2 regions of the Metabacillus sp. KJ11-3 genome follow, and region 2 is predicted to be linked to the other one. Evidence: a T-box and tRNA genes for the amino acid it is inferred to sense, from the RefSeq annotation. Region 2 holds a T-box; the other holds one or more tRNA genes.
The links. A T-box is a leader RNA that pairs with one kind of tRNA and senses whether it is charged. The one in region 2 lies ahead of leuS (leucine--tRNA ligase), so its partner is inferred to be a tRNA-Leu.
Positions count from the first base shown of each region.

Region 1: it encodes a tRNA-Leu, which carries the amino acid that the T-box ahead of leuS (leucine--tRNA ligase) is inferred to sense. The anticodon was not compared.

Region 1 is NZ_CM147865.1:3,979,644-3,988,851, reverse strand. Features, by position in the region: rRNA gene AC0L8O_RS19860 (16S ribosomal RNA) at 1-214, shown strand, start outside; rRNA gene AC0L8O_RS19855 (23S ribosomal RNA) at 441-3,369, shown strand; rRNA gene rrf (5S ribosomal RNA) at 3,492-3,607, shown strand; tRNA gene AC0L8O_RS19845 (tRNA-Asn) at 3,617-3,691, shown strand; tRNA gene AC0L8O_RS19840 (tRNA-Ser) at 3,696-3,786, shown strand; tRNA gene AC0L8O_RS19835 (tRNA-Glu) at 3,806-3,880, shown strand; tRNA gene AC0L8O_RS19830 (tRNA-Val) at 3,889-3,964, shown strand; tRNA gene AC0L8O_RS19825 (tRNA-Met) at 3,975-4,051, shown strand; tRNA gene AC0L8O_RS19820 (tRNA-Asp) at 4,130-4,206, shown strand; tRNA gene AC0L8O_RS19815 (tRNA-Phe) at 4,379-4,451, shown strand; tRNA gene AC0L8O_RS19810 (tRNA-Thr) at 4,472-4,544, shown strand; tRNA gene AC0L8O_RS19805 (tRNA-Tyr) at 4,556-4,639, shown strand; tRNA gene AC0L8O_RS19800 (tRNA-Trp) at 4,667-4,740, shown strand; tRNA gene AC0L8O_RS19795 (tRNA-His) at 4,756-4,831, shown strand; tRNA gene AC0L8O_RS19790 (tRNA-Gln) at 4,946-5,020, shown strand; tRNA gene AC0L8O_RS19785 (tRNA-Gly) at 5,080-5,154, shown strand; tRNA gene AC0L8O_RS19780 (tRNA-Cys) at 5,163-5,236, shown strand; tRNA gene AC0L8O_RS19775 (tRNA-Leu) at 5,250-5,338, shown strand; tRNA gene AC0L8O_RS19770 (tRNA-Leu) at 5,356-5,437, shown strand; gene AC0L8O_RS19765 (hypothetical protein) at 5,555-5,758, shown strand; gene AC0L8O_RS19760 (hypothetical protein) at 6,316-6,609, opposite strand; gene AC0L8O_RS19755 (hypothetical protein) at 7,242-7,628, shown strand; gene AC0L8O_RS19750 (acyl-CoA dehydrogenase family protein) at 7,644-8,840, shown strand; gene AC0L8O_RS19745 (hypothetical protein) at 8,842-9,208, shown strand, end outside.
Region 2 is NZ_CM147865.1:740,427-749,634, reverse strand. Features, by position in the region: gene AC0L8O_RS03890 (BaiN/RdsA family NAD(P)/FAD-dependent oxidoreductase) at 43-1,317, shown strand; gene AC0L8O_RS03885 (sporulation protein Cse60) at 1,421-1,645, shown strand; gene AC0L8O_RS03880 (rhodanese-like domain-containing protein) at 1,648-1,968, opposite strand; partial or broken gene leuS (leucine--tRNA ligase) at 2,710-5,123, opposite strand; T-box leader at 5,348-5,578, opposite strand; gene AC0L8O_RS03870 (3-hydroxybutyrate dehydrogenase) at 5,672-6,448, opposite strand; gene AC0L8O_RS03865 (GntP family permease) at 6,468-7,787, opposite strand; gene AC0L8O_RS03860 (sigma-54 interaction domain-containing protein) at 8,188-9,208, opposite strand, start outside.

The sequences.
Region 1 (9,208 bases), 1.9 Mb from region 2:
ATGAAGCCGGAATCGCTAGTAATCGCGGATCAGCATGCCGCGGTGAATACGTTCCCGGGCCTTGTACACACCGCCCGTCACACCACGAGAGTTTGTAACACCCGAAGTCGGTGGGGTAACCGTAAGGAGCCAGCCGCCTAAGGTGGGACAGATGATTGGGGTGAAGTCGTAACAAGGTAGCCGTATCGGAAGGTGCGGCTGGATCACCTCCTTTCTAAGGATATGAGGTACGCTTGGTATTTTGTTTAGTTTTGAGAGATCATACGATCTTTCAATAAGTAAGAAAATACATAGGAGTGAAAATGCATTCAGCATTTGAGTATCCTGTGATTTATGTTCCTTGAAAACTAGATAACGAAAACAATTCAAGTAATTCACTGAGTTTAAACGCTTAGTTTAGTGATTCTCTTAATAATGTAAGTGACATCTTTGATGTCAAAGGTTAAGTTGTTAAGGGCGCACGGTGGATGCCTTGGCACTAGGAGCCGATGAAGGACGGTACTAACACCGATATGCTTCGGGGAGCTGTAAGTAAGCTTTGATCCGGAGATTTCCGAATGGGGAAACCCACTGCTCGTAATGGAGTAGTATTTTCACCTGAATACATAGGGTGATAAAGGCAGACCCGGGGAACTGAAACATCTAAGTACCCGGAGGAAGAGAAAGCAAACGCGATTTCCTGAGTAGCGGCGAGCGAAACGGAATTAGCCCAAACCAAGAGGCTTGCCTCTTGGGGTTGTAGGACACTCTATACGGAGTTACAAAGGAACGGAGTAAATGAAGAGGTCTGGAAAGGCCCGTCAAAGAAGGTAACAACCCTGTAGTTGAAACTTCGTTCCCTCCAGAGTGGATCCTGAGTACGGCGGGACACGAGAAATCCCGTCGGAAGCAGGGAGGACCATCTCCCAAGGCTAAATACTCCCTAGTGACCGATAGTGAACCAGTACCGTGAGGGAAAGGTGAAAAGCACCCCGGAAGGGGAGTGAAAGAGATCCTGAAACCGTGTGCCTACAAGTAGTCAAAGCCCGTTAATGGGTAATGGCGTGCCTTTTGTAGAATGAACCGGCGAGTTACGATCCCGTGCAAGGTTAAGTTGATAAGACGGAGCCGCAGCGAAAGCGAGTCTGAATAGGGCGAATGAGTACGTGGTCGTAGACCCGAAACCAGGTGATCTACCCATGTCCAGGGTGAAGTTCAGGTAACACTGAATGGAGGCCCGAACCCACGCACGTTGAAAAGTGCGGGGATGAGGTGTGGGTAGCGGAGAAATTCCAATCGAACCTGGAGATAGCTGGTTCTCTCCGAAATAGCTTTAGGGCTAGCCTTGAAATGAGAGTCTTGGAGGTAGAGCACTGATTGGACTAGGGGCCCCCATCGGGTTACCGAATTCAGTCAAACTCCGAATGCCAAAGACTTATGTTCAGGAGTCAGACTGCGAGTGATAAGATCCGTAGTCAAGAGGGAAACAGCCCAGACCACCAGCTAAGGTCCCAAAGTATACGTTAAGTGGAAAAGGATGTGGAGTTGCTTAGACAACCAGGATGTTGGCTTAGAAGCAGCCACCATTTAAAGAGTGCGTAATAGCTCACTGGTCGAGTGACTCTGCGCCGAAAATGTACCGGGGCTAAACGTATCACCGAAGCTGTGGACTGTTCTTACGAACAGTGGTAGGAGAGCGTTCTAAGGGCTGAGAAGCCAGACCGTAAGGACTGGTGGAGCGCTTAGAAGTGAGAATGCCGGTATGAGTAGCGAAAGAGGGGTGAGAATCCCCTCCACCGAATGCCTAAGGTTTCCTGAGGAAGGCTCGTCCGCTCAGGGTTAGTCGGGACCTAAGCCGAGGCCGAAAGGCGTAGGCGATGGCCAACAGGTAGAAATTCCTGTACCACCTCCTCACCATTTGAGCAATGGGGGGACGCAGAAGGATAGGGTAAGCGCGCTGTTGGATATGCGCGTCCAAGCAGTTAGGCTGACAATGAGGCAAATCCCATTGTCACATAAGCTGAGCTGTGATGGCGAGGGAACTATAGTACCGAAGTTCCTGATTCCACACTGCCAAGAAAAGCCTCTAGCGAGGTGAGAGGTGCCCGTACCGCAAACCGACACAGGTAGGCGAGGAGAGAATCCTAAGGTGAGCGAGAGAACTCTCGTTAAGGAACTCGGCAAAATGACCCCGTAACTTCGGGAGAAGGGGTGCTTTTTAGGGTGAATAGCCCGGAAAAGCCGCAGTGAATAGGCCCAGGCGACTGTTTAGCAAAAACACAGGTCTCTGCGAAGCCGCAAGGCGAAGTATAGGGGCTGACGCCTGCCCGGTGCTGGAAGGTTAAGGGGAGAGGTTAGCGCAAGCGAAGCTTTGAACCGAAGCCCCAGTAAACGGCGGCCGTAACTATAACGGTCCTAAGGTAGCGAAATTCCTTGTCGGGTAAGTTCCGACCCGCACGAAAGGCGTAACGATCTGGGCACTGTCTCAACGAGAGACTCGGTGAAATTATAGTACCTGTGAAGATGCAGGTTACCCGCGACAGGACGGAAAGACCCCGTGGAGCTTTACTGTAGCCTGATATTGAATTTTGGTACAGCTTGTACAGGATAGGTAGGAGCCTGAGAAGCCGGAGCGCCAGCTTCGGTGGAGGCGTCGGTGGGATACTACCCTGGCTGTATTGAAATTCTAACCCGCGAGCCTTATCGGCTTGGGAGACAGTGTCAGGTGGGCAGTTTGACTGGGGCGGTCGCCTCCTAAAATGTAACGGAGGCGCCCAAAGGTTCCCTCAGAATGGTTGGAAATCATTCGTAGAGTGTAAAGGCACAAGGGAGCTTGACTGCGAGACCTACAAGTCGAGCAGGGACGAAAGTCGGGCTTAGTGATCCGGTGGTTCCGCATGGAAGGGCCATCGCTCAACGGATAAAAGCTACCCCGGGGATAACAGGCTTATCTCCCCCAAGAGTCCACATCGACGGGGAGGTTTGGCACCTCGATGTCGGCTCATCGCATCCTGGGGCTGTAGTCGGTCCCAAGGGTTGGGCTGTTCGCCCATTAAAGCGGTACGCGAGCTGGGTTCAGAACGTCGTGAGACAGTTCGGTCCCTATCCGTCGTGGGCGTAGGAAATTTGAGAGGAGCTGTCCTTAGTACGAGAGGACCGGGATGGACGCACCGCTGGTGTACCAGTTGTCTTGCCAAAGGCATAGCTGGGTAGCTATGTGCGGAAGGGATAAGTGCTGAAAGCATCTAAGCATGAAGCCCCCCTCAAGATGAGATTTCCCATCACATTAGTGAGTAAGATCCCTGAAAGATGATCAGGTTGATAGGTCAGAGGTGGAAGCGCGGTGACGTGTGGAGCTGACTGATACTAATCGATCGAGGACTTAACCTAACAATAAAGCGAATGCTTAGTGAATTGAATTGTGTATCGTTATCTAGTTTTGAAGGAATATAAAAGTGAAAAAACACTTGAAATATTCCCAACATATAGTATAATAATTTTTGTCACAAATGTCTGGTGATGAAGGCGAAGAGGTCACACCCGTTCCCATGCCGAACACGGAAGTTAAGCTCTTCAGCGCCGATGGTAGTTGGGGGTTTCCCCCTGTGAGAGTAGGACGTTGCCAAGCTGTGATTATTCCGCAGTAGCTCAGTGGTAGAGCTATCGGCTGTTAACCGATCGGTCGCAGGTTCGAGTCCTGCCTGCGGAGCCATTTTGGAGAGCTGTCCGAGTGGCCGAAGGAGCACGATTGGAAATCGTGTATACGCTAACCGCGTATCAAGGGTTCAAATCCCTTGCTCTCCGCCACAATTTCTATTATACATAAGGCCCATTGGTCAAGCGGTTAAGACACCGCCCTTTCACGGCGGTAACACGGGTTCGAATCCCGTATGGGTCACCATTAAAATCGGAGGATTAGCTCAGCTGGGAGAGCACCTGCCTTACAAGCAGGGGGTCGGCGGTTCGATCCCGTCATCCTCCACCATATATATTATCGCGGGGTGGAGCAGTCTGGTAGCTCGTCGGGCTCATAACCCGAAGGTCGCAGGTTCAAATCCTGTCCCCGCAACCAATTTAAGTTGACGACGCTACGTCGATTATTCTTCATAGCGAGGCAACATAGTAGTGCTGTAAAGTGCAACCAAATAATGGTCCGGTAGTTCAGTTGGTTAGAATGCCTGCCTGTCACGCAGGAGGTCGCGGGTTCGAGTCCCGTCCGGACCGCCATTATTTTTAAAAAGTTTTACTCATATATTATGTATAGAGTAAAAGGGTTTCAATAAGCAAGAAGGTCGAAGAAGTGACTGAGCGAACACCGCAGCGTATGACCATACGTGAGGATGTGAGCGATGGAGCTGATGAAGAGATTCGAAGCTTAGTGGAAGCCGAAAACTGTATTGGCTCGGTAGCTCAGTTGGTAGAGCAATGGACTGAAAATCCATGTGTCGGCGGTTCGATTCCGTCCCGAGCCACCTTTTATTTTTAATTTAATGCCGGTGTAGCTCAATTGGTAGAGCAACTGACTTGTAATCAGTAGGTTGGGGGTTCAAGTCCTCTCGCCGGCACTCTCTAAAGTGGAGGGGTAGCGAAGTGGCTAAACGCGGCGGACTGTAAATCCGCTCCTTAGGGTTCGGCAGTTCGAATCTGCCCCCCTCCACCATTTTCATTTGTAAATAAACCTTCATTTAGGGGCATAGTTTAACGGTAGAATAGAGGTCTCCAAAACCTTTGGTGTGGGTTCGATTCCTACTGCCCCTGCCAATTTCAATTATAGTGGCGATTGTGGCGAAGTGGTTAACGCATCGGATTGTGGTTCCGACATTCGTGGGTTCGATTCCCATCAGTCGCCCCATTTATATAGCTAAGTAAATAGGATACATTCGATCAGTTGATCTTCAAATTTAAATCCAAAAAACACTTGGTTATCGATAGATTTCATGAAGAAGATTCGAAGAAGCTTATTCAATGGGCTATAGCCAAGCGGTAAGGCATCGCACTTTGACTGCGACATGCGTTGGTTCGAATCCAGCTAGCCCAGCCATTTTTTTAACACATTTTTAGTCTAATTGCATAGGCTAAACCATATAGATAAGTAAGATCGCGGAAGTAGTTCAGTGGTAGAACACCACCTTGCCAAGGTGGGGGTCGCGGGTTCGAATCCCGTCTTCCGCTCCAATTAAAATGGCGGCATAGCCAAGTGGTAAGGCAGAGGTCTGCAAAACCTTTATCACCGGTTCAAATCCGGTTGCCGCCTCCATTTTAACACCCTTGCCGGGGTGGCGGAACTGGCAGACGCACAGGACTTAAAATCCTGCGGTAGGTGACTACCGTACCGGTTCGATTCCGGTCCTCGGCACCATTTGTACTTAATCCTTTGCCAGTGTGGCGGAATTGGCAGACGCGCACGACTCAAAATCGTGTTCCTTCGGGAGTGTCGGTTCGACCCCGACCACTGGTATCTAAATGCTATATAATCAAGGCTCCAACATATGTTGGGGTCTTTTTTGTATTTTTTCTACACGACTAAAATAATCGAAAATCGTATGCGGTGAGTCGTGTGCGTAGGAGGTTGTTTATGAGAAGACGTGTAGAATTAACAGAAGAAGAATTAAAGATTATTAAAAAGAAAATTAGTGAAGAGGAAGCTTTCGAAAAGTTCTTTAAGGAATGCTACCTACGAAATTTAAGACCAGCGACAATCGAATATTACAAAAATGAATTTCATGGTGCAAAGAAAATCATTAATAAACAATTAGTTGAATGGAAACAGAAAGAATAGAAGATCTAATCCTTCAAAGCAAACAAATAATGAAAGTTACTACAATTAATACCCGATTACGTGCATTCAGAGCATTTTACACTTTCTTATATAAGAATAAGCTCATCGAAAATTAACTTCGTTCCATTTAATACTAGAGCGACAAATAATTACTCTGAAAGAACCTCAACAGCATACCTATTAAACAGATTTATGAACCCAAATGAAAGTCAGTTCTTTTCGTACAGAGGAAAAGAAGTGAACGAAGATTTTTTAGCTATTTCTGATTTGATACAACTCTTGTTTAGAGGATGTATTAGAAATGATAAACCAATGTATTGCTACTTTTCGTCATCAAGAATGAGAAAGCTTTTAAATCAATGGATAAACTTCGAAATTTAAGACACTTTTAATAGGTGAAAAACCAAGAGGGACATTAGAGTCTCTCTTGGCTAAGTGAATATTACTTTTTCTTAAAGAATTTTACTAGTTTAAAAACTAAAAATCCTATTAAAGAAACAATAATTAAGAATAATAGGAGTCCTACTGGACTGAAAGTGATCATATTTTCTCATCCCTTATAATGCATATAAACTAAATGAACCGCTTGTGGTTGTAATTCTAGTATAAGCATTTGTGTAAGTATATCCAACAGCAAGAGCACTATATTTTACAGTCTCATCCATAGACCAGGAAGTTTTCGTTTCTTTGCTGCTACATTTAGAACCACCATAGACTATAGCTACATAAGTACCACTATATACTATAGCTACATAAGTACCACTATTACCTAAAGTTCCATAAGCAACATTTGTTAGACAAGTCTCTATTTTTTTCACCCTTGAAGATCCTGCTTTAATCCTACTAGTCATCTTTCCTCGATAACTATGATTTAAATAATTAATATTTCCATAAACTGTTCCGGAAAAACTAACTTTAACATTATAAGATGTGATTGGTACCTGAACCTAATTTGATTGCATAGGTCTGAATTGGACTAGTTTGTGCATCGTTATTGTTAGATTCAGTGTTAAATGTAGAATATGCCCTTACAAATTCAGCGTCTTCTTCCGAAAAAGGTTCATTTAATTCATAGGTTGAATTAATTTGCTCAAATCTTTTAGAAATTTTGAAAACAAAACAAATTTTGATATACAAAGTACTCAGAAAACTTCTATCACACCATCATGAGAAAGCGTATACATTAAAGAGGATATATTACAATTACATTACAAAAATGTATGGAGTTGAAATATTTATTATAGGCCATTAGGAGGTTAAAGATATGGTATGAAATGACTAAAAGTCATCAATGTCAGTACATATAATTGATGCTCTTAACTAATTGTAAAAAATTTGTAAAAATTTTATTTCAAATCTTCAAATATGTTAAAAATTTCATGTGCTTACATTAGTTGACATTTCCTGTGACGGATTGTTTAATGAAATAGGAATTTTGTGCTAGGCCTACACAAGTTCAAATATACCAAAGGAGGAATAACAATTGATTTATACTTCAAGAGAGTCTGCAGTAGCTGTTTTCGAAGAATTATTTACTATTTTAATTCATGATGAATACGTTAATTCAAAATTGAGAGAAGCAAATTTGGATGTAAGGATTGTGCATAAAAACCCTGATTTTGAAGTGTATTTTTCTCCTGATAAAGTTCTTGTTGATTCAGATATTAATAATGCCGCGATTTCTATTAAAATGTCATGTGATACTGCCCATTCACTTTGGCGGGGGGAACTGTTAATGCCTTTAGCGTTAGCAATGGGAAAAGTAAGAATTAAAGGGAGCATTCCTAAGGTATTAGAATTTGTACCAATGTTAGAGCCAGCATTTAATAGATACGATGAAATTTATAACAAGCATACAAGTTTAGTATAAATGGAGGAGAGTTCTTTGTTTACTTTACCGAAGGAGATAGAGGAGTTAAGAGTATTAGTAAGAGACTTTGCACAAAACAAAGTAAAACCAATTGTAAGAGAATTAGATCAAGCACCAGCTGACGATTTTAATTGGGAAATTGTTCGAGAAGGCGCAAAGTTGGGATTGCATCGTTTACCGATTCCAAAAGAATATGGTGGATTAGGATATGGCATATTAGGGACATCTGTTGCAATGGAAGAACTTGCCGCTGTTGATGCAGGTACTGCATTAATATTTGGGGCTACAATGTTAGGGCAGGCTCCGATTCTTTTATCAGCTGATCGGGAATTACAAAATCGATTTTTACCACTATTTTCAAGTGATAAGCCTGTATTAGCATCAAACGCAATAACGGAACCTGATGCTGGATGCGATCTATTAATACCAGAAAATGCAAAATATGCAATGAATGTACTTTCCGCTAGAAAAGAAGGTAATGAATATGTAATTAATGGGGTTAAAAAGTATATTACAAATGCAAGAGTTGGTAAGTTTGCTTGTGTTTATGCAAATCTAGAACATTATGTAGGTGCAGAGGGCCTAACGTGCTTTGTTATTCCATTAGATAGCGATGGTGTAACGTTTAATGGTATTGCAGATAAAATGGGCTACAGGTCATGCTTAGGAACAGAAATAGTCTTTAATGATGTGCGAGTTCCCGCTGAAAACATCATTGGTGGAGAAGGAAATGGGATGCTTATTTCTGTTCAACAAATGAATATGGCCAGAGGAACAGTTGCTGCCATTTCAACGGGGATTGCAAGAGGTGCTTTCGAATTAGCAACTGAATGGGCAGGTGAACGTATTCAGGGTGGTAAAAAGTTATACGAACACCAATTCACTGCTCGAAAACTAGCAGAAATGGCTACAAAAATTGAAGCAGCGCGATTATTATACTTAAAAGCCTCCTTTGAAGCAGATAATTCATTACCGGCTCCAGTGTTTGAACCAGCTGTTGCTAAATTATATGCTGATCGGATCGCTATTGAAGTAGCAGAGGAAGCAATGTCGGTAATGGGAGCTAGAGGGTATATTAGAGACCATCATCTTGAGAAGTTTATGAGAGAAGCGTTGGGGGCTCGAATTTATGAAGGAACACCAGAAGTACTTGCATTAGCGATTACTGATTTCTTATATCAAGAAGATAAAATTGAAGAGGCAGTCTGGTAAGATGCAAAATGCTCATGTTACGTCTAATACTGAGCGTTATATTAGGGAAATAGTCGATAATCAAGATCATTTAACATATCACTCATTACTTGATGAGTGTACGTTAGAAAAGACTTTATATCAAAAGATAGATCGATTTGGATTATCAACAATCGCTATTAAAAATGAAGATTTATTACAGCATCAATTACTAGGTATCATGTCCTTCCGATTAAGTGAATATTTAAAATTAGATTGGATAGATCCTAACCTGGTTTACCAGCAAAAAATATTCCATGAGCCGCTTCAGCAGGCACATGGTGAAGATATTCATCTTGTCACAATGAATCACCAAACAGGCGAAATTATTTGTTACCTTTGTATTTATT
Region 2 (9,208 bases):
ATAATATTAAAGCAGACGAAGAAATAAAGGTGTGAAAAATTAATGACATATGATGTAGTCGTAATCGGCGGAGGTCCTTCAGGTTTGATGGCTGCAATTGCAGCCGGCGAAAAAAAGGCAAAGGTTCTCCTCATTGATAAAGGAAACAAATTAGGTAGAAAATTAGCCATCTCGGGAGGTGGCCGTTGTAATGTGACAAACCGGCTACCTATTGATGAAATCATCAAGCACATACCAGGTAATGGGCGCTTCCTCTATAGTGCATTCTCTGAATTTAGTAATGAGGACATTATTTCATTCTTTGAAAACTTAGGGATTCAATTAAAAGAAGAAGATCACGGTCGTATGTTTCCTGTCACAGACAAGGCCCAATCAGTCGTTGATGCCTTAATTAGTGAATTAAAACGACTAAATGTCGAAGTGAGAACAAACGAACCAGTAAGGGATGTTCATTATCATGAAAATCAAGTACAAAGTGTTGAATTAATTAGCGGTGAAACCATTTTAACTAAATCTATTGTGCTTGCTGTTGGCGGTAAAAGTGTGCCACACACCGGAAGCACAGGTGACGGGTACGCTTGGGCGGAAAAAGCAGGACATACGATTACGGAGCTGTTTCCAACAGAGGTTCCTATTACTTCAAATGAACCATTTATCCAAGAGAAAATACTGCAAGGACTTTCTCTCCGTAATGTTGCATTAAGTGTGCTAAATCCAAAGGAAAAAGCGATCATCACTCATAAAATGGACATGATTTTTACCCATTTCGGTATATCAGGTCCTGCTGTCCTTAGATGTAGTCAATATGTTGTAAAGGCGATGAAAAAATACAAAACAAATGCAATTACTGTCAGCATTGATGCTTTACCTGACACAAATGAAGAGCAGCTGTTTCAATCAATTGTAAAAGATTTGAAATCGGATGCTAAAAAAGCAATCAAAAATGTTCTTAAAGGATTATTACCTGAGCGATATTTATTATTTTTATTGGAAAGAAATGAGATAGATCCACTCATTACTTATGATAATCTTTCAAATGAAAAACTTCGCTTATTTGTGAAAGATTGCAAACAATTTCAATTTCAGGTTCATGGGACATTGTCAATTGAAAAAGCATTTGTAACCGGGGGCGGTGTATCCGTTAAGGAAATCCATCCAAAAGAAATGGCCTCAAAATTAATAAATGGCTTATATTTCTGTGGAGAAATTCTGGATATACACGGATATACAGGTGGTTATAATATTACATCTGCTCTTGTAACAGGTCGTCTGGCCGGAACAAATGCAGCTGTACACGCTATTTCCATCAGATATTAAATTTGATTGTCTTTGACTTTTCTTTTTCAAAAACTAGGTATACACAAGGATGAAGCCTAATATAGTGTAGGTAACTAGTATTTTCAAAAGGATGTGACAACATATGTTAAAGGTTGCATTATTTGATGAAGAACATGAAAAAGACTTAGAAGAAGAAATCAATGAATTTTTAGAGGAGCTTGAGGAAAATCAAATAAGAGATATTAAATACAATATTGCTTTTTCAACTGATGAAGACGGTGAGCAAATTTATTGTTACTCAGCCCTCATTATTTATCATGAAAAAAATAAACGTGCTCGTCTTTTGGACAAGCACGTTTATTTTTGAACTTAAAGCTCACTCTTTGGCTTTGTTTTACCTTTATAATCAAGCATTCCGCCTACCATGTTCACAACATCATAACCTTTATCCTGTAAATAAGCACATACATTTGCACTGCGGCCACCAGAACGGCAAATGAAAATCGTTTCTTTGTCCTTATCAAGTGCATCCAGCTGCTCCGGAATGTCATTCATACGGATATGGCGTGCTTGTGGAATCATTCCAGCTTCTACTTCATCATCTTCACGAACATCAATTAATTCAATGTTCTCACCATTTTCTAACTTGCGTTGCACTTCTTCAGCTGTTATTTCTTTCATTTCGTACATCTTGTACACCCTTTCAGATTTAATAGTTGCATTATATCAAAGTGAGGGGTGGTGGTGCTAGTTTTGGGAAGCTGCTACGAAATATGTTCTCTATATATTGGAGATAGTGTACTCTCACCTTCTGATTCAACCACATTTTCTTGTTTTTCAACCAACTTTTATTTTAATTCGATCACTTTGCTGTATGATTACGGTAACTTTTCGATTTTTTCGACCAACTCCTTACTCTCAACACCTGATTCAACCACTTTTCTTTGTTATTCAACCAATTTTTATTTCGATTCGATCACTTTCTTGTATGATTACGGTATCATTTCGATTTTTTCAACCAACTCCTTACTCTCACCACCTGATTCAACCACATTTTCTTGTTTTTCAACCAACTTTTATTTTAATTCGATCACTTTGCTGTATGATTACGGTATCATTTCGATTTTTTCAACCAACTCCTTACTCTCACCACCTGATTCAACCACTTTTCTTTGTTTTTCAACCAATTTTTATTTCGATTCGATCACTTTCTTGAATGATTACGGTATCATTTCACTTTTTTCGACCAACTCCATACTCTCAACACCTGATTCAACCACTTTTCTTTGTTATTCAACCAACTTTTATTTTAATTCGATCACTTTCTTGTATGATTACGGTATCATTTCATATTCCCCACCATACAGGATATATTTCTACCAAGATAAAAAGCCGACTCTTTTCCAAGAGTCGGCTTTTATCTACCTATGATTAATTTGCAACAATATTTACCAGCTTGCCTGGTACTGCAATGACTTTACGAATTGTTTTTCCTTCAATTTGATCTTTCACACGAACATCGTCAAGAGCAATTTGCTCTAACTGATCTTTTGTTACATCTTTTGCAACTAAAAGTTTTGCACGAACTTTTCCGTTTACTTGTACAACGATTTCCACTTCGTTTTCTACTAGTTTTGCTTCATCAAATGCTGGCCACGCTTCGTAAGAAATGGTTGTGTCATGACCAAGTTTACTCCATAGCTCTTCGGCTAAGTGCGGAGCAATTGGAGATAGTAACTTCACAAAACCTTCTACATATTCTTTTGGTAGAACAGTTGCTTTGTATGCTTCATTAATGAACACCATCAACTGAGAAATGGCTGTGTTAAATCGCAAGCCTTCTAAGTCTTCGGTTACTTTTTTAACCGTTTGGTGATAGACGCGTTCAAGCGCATCACTTGATTCATCAACAACCTTTGGACTTACTTCACCGTTGTCTTCAATAAATAAGCGCCATACACGATCTAAGAAACGTCTTGCTCCGTCAAGACCTGTTGTTGACCATGCAATAGAAGCTTCTAAAGGTCCCATAAACATTTCATATAAACGAAGGGTATCAGCACCATGTGAGTCAACAATTTCATCCGGGTTAACAACATTTCCTTTTGATTTACTCATTTTTTCATTGTTCTCGCCAAGAATCATCCCTTGGTTAAATAATTTTTGGAATGGTTCCTTTGTTGGAACAACCCCAATATCATATAAGAATTTATGCCAGAAACGAGCATATAGTAAGTGAAGAACAGCATGCTCTGCTCCACCGATATAAATATCTACAGGCAGCCACTGTTTTAACTTCGCATCATCTGCTAATGCTTCACTGTTTTTTGGATCAATATAACGCAGGTAATACCAACAGCTTCCTGCCCATTGTGGCATTGTGTTTGTTTCACGACGACCTTTTTTACCTGTTTCAGGGTCAACAACATTGACGAAATCTTCAATAATCGCTAATGGTGATTCACCTGTTCCAGATGGTCTGATTTCTGTTGTTTTTGGTAAAACAAGTGGAAGCTCTTCTTCAGGAACTGCTGACATTGTGCCGTCTTCCCAATGGATAATTGGAATCGGCTCACCCCAATAACGCTGGCGGCTGAATAACCAATCACGAAGTCGGTATGTTACTTTCTTCTCACCTTTATTGTTTTCTTCAAGCCATGCAATTGCTTTTTCAATCGCTTCCTGCTTTCCTAGTCCGTTTAAGAAATCAGAGTTTACATGTTCACCGTCACCAGTATACGCTTCTTTTGTTACATCTCCACCGCTAACAACCTCTTTAATCGGAAGATCAAACTTTACCGCAAATTCATAGTCACGCTCATCATGAGCTGGTACCGCCATGATTGCACCTGTACCATAAGTTACAAGAACATAATCAGCAATCCAGATCGGCATTTTTTCACCGTTTACAGGATTAATCGCATATGCACCAGTGAACACACCTGTTTTTTCTTTTGAAAGCTCTGTACGTTCTAAATCACTTTTATGTTTTACTTGATCAATATAAGCTTCAACTGCATCTTTTTGATCATGTGTTGTAATCTTTTCAATAAAGCTATGTTCAGGAGCTAAGACTGCATACGTAGCACCAAATAATGTATCAGGACGAGTGGTGAAAACAGTGAATGTTTCATCATGACCGTCAATTTCAAACGTAACATGCGCACCTTCTGAGCGGCCAATCCAGTTACGTTGCATATCCTTAATACTCTCTGGCCAATCAACTTCTTCTAAATCTTCTAATAAACGATCAGCATAGGCTGTAATTCTTAACATCCATTGCTTCATTGGACGACGTTCAACAGGGTGTCCTCCTCGTTCACTTTTACCATCAATAACCTCTTCATTTGCTAAAACTGTTCCTAAAGCAGGGCACCAGTTTACAGGCACTTCATCTACATATGCAAGACCTTTTTTATAAAGCTGCAAAAAGATCCATTGTGTCCATTTATAGTATTCAGGATCTGTTGTATTTACTTCTCTGTCCCAATCATAAGAAAAACCAAGTGCTTGAATTTGCCTTCTGAAGTTATCAATATTTTGTTTTGTAAATTCTGCAGGGTCATTTCCTGTATCAAGCGCATATTGCTCAGCAGGCAACCCGAATGCATCCCATCCCATAGGGTGAAGAACATTATAGCCCTGCATGCGTTTCATACGGGATAAAATATCAGTAGCTGTATATCCTTCAGGGTGACCTACATGAAGGCCTGCACCAGATGGATATGGAAACATGTCAAGCGCGTAAAACTTCGGCTTGTCTGTATCCTCTGTTGTTTTAAATGTTTTGTTATGCAGCCAATGATCTTGCCATTTTTTTCAATCTCTTGATGATTGAAGCTCATCTGTATTTCCTCCTTAAATCTCATTCTTTCATTATATATATTAAACCGGTTGAACGGGTCAAAGCTTTAAATATAGGTGGGGGCACTTTGGCCAACCAAGGGCAATAAGACGCTACTGAATAGAAGGTTTTTTCACCTTCCATTCAGTAGTGGCTTATAACCTCTGAAAGGCTGACCTCAGATTCAACTACCAATTCAAAAAATCAAAAAAACCCCACATCCCAAATAGGGACGAGAGGCTTAATTCCCGTGGTACCACCCAACTTTGGCATAGTGTTATTATGCCCACTTTGACATCCGTAACGTGGATCGACGACAAATATTACTTTACCTTAAGCGGTGTTCACATTTGTAACTCAAAGGTGAGTTCATTAGCAAAAATTGATTGACTCACACCACCCGTCAACTCTCTGAACACATTTTTACTAACTACTATTCCTTTTCACCGTTCATTTCCTATACATATTAAGCTTATTTTATATAAATTTGTCGGGATATGCAAGTAGCGGGTAATATGTCAGCTTCATAATGAAAATTTTTTATTCATATTACTGGACTGTATATCCTCCATCTAAAACAACTGACTGCCCTGTAACTCCTTTTGCCTTTTCACTGGCTAAAAATATAGCGTAATCTGCCACTTCCTTAGGATCTAGCAATCGTTTCTGAGGAATGAGAGGGTATAATACATCCTCTAAAACATCCTCTAATGGTACTTTTCTTGTATTTGCCAAATCTTGAAGCTGGTTTCTAACAAGAGGTGTGTCGACATATCCCGGACACAAGGCATTCACGGTAATACCATAAGGAGCCCCTTCTAATGCCGCGACTTTTGTTAATCCAATGACGCCGTGCTTTGCACTATTATAAGCTGCTTTGCCTGCAAAGCCAATTAAACCATTAATAGAGGCAATGTTTAGAACTCTCCCAAACTGTTGATTTTTCATCAACGGAAAAACATGCTTTGTTAAAACAAAAGGTGCGACTAACATAACACCAATGAGTTGTTCAAATTTTTCTGTTGGAAAATCTTCGATATGTGCAACATGCTGAAGCCCTGCATTATTTATAAGTGTATCAATTCTTCCATATCTTGCGGCTGTTTCTTTTACAACATCAATTATGTTTTGTTCGTTTGTGACATCACAAGGTAAACCACTAACATCCAATCCTTCTTCTTGCAGCTGTTTTGTACTCGCACGAACCTGTTCTTCATGTAAGTCTGTTAAAACAACTTTTGCTCCTTCTTTTGCAAAGGCTTTTGCCAGTTCAAAACCTATTCCCCGGGCAGCTCCTGTTAATAGCACAACTTGAGCTTGAACCATTTACACCCAACCTCCGTTCCTAAATTCCCAGTCCAAATGAAAATAAAATAATGGCTAAAATAACACCTGATAATGGAACAATAACCGTTAGTGCACCAACCGGATTATAAGCATCTTTATGAGTTTCTCCACAAATTCCCCGAATGGTTGTAACAACGTAGCCATTATGTGGAAGTGAATCAAGCGCCCCTGAAGAAATTGATACAACTCTGTGTAACGCTTCAGGATTCACCCCCATATCCATGTAATGTGGTGAAATCAACGGCAAAGCAATAGCCTGACCTCCTGATGCTGAACCTGTCATACCTGCTATCACACTTACAGCAATGGCACCTCCGATGAGAGGACTTCCCGGTATACTTGTCATCGCATCAACAGCCACTTCAAAAGCAGGTACTGCTTTAGCTACTCCGCCAAAGCCAACAACTGCCGCCGTATTCCCGAGAGCGATTAAAGCTCCCAACGTCCCTTCTGAAACTGCACTCCAAAAAGATTTGAAATAGGGACGATTTAATAAATACGTAGCAATAACTCCCCCTAATAAAGCAATAATAAGGGCTGATTGTTGTAAAGAGTCATGGAAAACAAACGAAATAATTAACACAACAACCAATGGAATTATACCGAATAACGGATTTGGCAAAACTTTATCTTCATTAACTGGATCATTTTCTCTTGCCACAAATGTTTCACCATTTGCAACAGCTTTTGTGATCATTCGACGTAACCACCAATACCCGAAAATGATCATAAATACAGCTACAATTAAACTAACTTCCCAGCCTGCGTACGGTGATGTACCAAGGTATTCAATTGGAATCCAGTTTTGAATTTCCGGTGAACCGGCAGACGTCATCGTAAATGTAACAGACCCAAAAGCAAGAGCTGCAGGGATAAAACGACGAGGTAAGTTAGCTTCTCTAAATAAACTAACAGCCATTGGATAAACAGAGAAGGCAACAACGAATAAGCTGACACCACCGTATGTTAAAACAGCACAAGCAATGACAATTGCCATAACAGCTCTTTTCATCCCGATCTTACTAACAATCCATTTCGAAACACTATCTGCCGCACCGCTATCCTCCATCACCTTTCCAAAAATCGCTCCTAATAAAAACATGAGGTACCATGATGATATAAAACCTGAAAAACCTGTCATATAATTACCTACGAAGTTAGCTTCCCCTTCACCAACTAATTGAGGAAATAAAGGTAGCCCACTACAAATAGCTACAAATAAAGCACATAACGGACCTGCAACTAACAAGTTCATCCCCTTCATAGTCAAATAAATTAAGAGTGCTAAACCACCGACTAGCCCAATCATACTTAACATTTCGTTTCCCCCTTTGTTTGAGGCTTTCGTTTGTATTTTCCTGTTATTAAACTAGTAATCTAGCTACGACTTCTGAGTAACCGCTTTCATTTTTTCTACTTTTCGCCCGCCTTTTTTCTACCTACCTATGATCATGAAAATGGCCACTCCCTCCTTACACATATATATTAGCAAGAAGTGTGCCAATACCTCTTTTTCTATAAACACTATGATTAAACCAAGATCCCTTTACATGCACTTATGATTAAACTTGCGAATTTGTTCACATTTCACGAGAATCATTCCACATTTTCGGACACTCAATCTTAATAAGAGACTTGTCCATCTACTATACGTATTTATATGACACGAAAAAAATAACAGTCCATAATTCCGGACTGTTTTCCATTTTTTCGGACTATTAAGTTAAGCCATATTTTTGAATTTTTTCATACATACTTGACTTACTAATTTTCAATTCTATTGCTGCCATTCTTTTATCACCAGCATGCTTTTGTATTGTCCGAATAAGAATGTTCTTTTCTGCTTGAGCTAACATTTCCTTTAATGAGTTGACTTTTATATCAGAATGATAAATTGGCCGATTTTTAATATATTCAGGAATTGCATCCAGTGTGATGACATCTGACTTGGCTAAATGAATGGCTGCTTCAATAATATTTTCCAGTTCACGAATATTCCCCTGCCAATGATATTGATGAAATGTCTTCATCACGTCTTCATGAATCATAGAAATTCTTTTACCTGTTCTTAAAGAAACTTTTTTAATAAAATAACGAACGAGCGTTTCTAAATCTGCCATTCGATCCCTTAAAGGCGGTATAAACAGCGGAATAACACTAATTCGATAATAAAGGTCACTTCTAAAGTCATTTGTTTTCATGAGTTCCTCTAACGGTCTGTTCGTAGCTGTTATAACTCTAACATCCAATGGTATCGTTCTATTGCCTCCAATCGGTTCTACTTCTTTTTCTTGGAGAACACGCAATAACTTAACTTGCATATGAAGATTCATATCACCGATTTCATCCAAAAAAATTGTACCACCATCTGCTTGCTGAAACTTTCCCTTTTTTCCTCCTTTTTTAGCTCCAGTAAACGCACCATCTTCATACCCAAATAATTCGGACTCAAGCAACTGTTCAGGTATGGCTCCACAGTTCACCTTAACAAACGGCCCTTCACTCCGATGACTTAACAAATGAATGCTATGTGCAAACAATTCCTTTCCTGTCCCACTTTCCCCACGGATTAAAACTGAGCTATCTGTAGCAGCAATTGCTTTGACCTTCTCTTTTAATTCCGCCATAATAGTAGAATTTGAATGAATATCATTTAATGTATATTTTGCTCCAGTAACTTCCTGTTGTTCAATAAAAGACTGAATGGATGAAAGGTGATGCCGAACATGGGAGTTCATC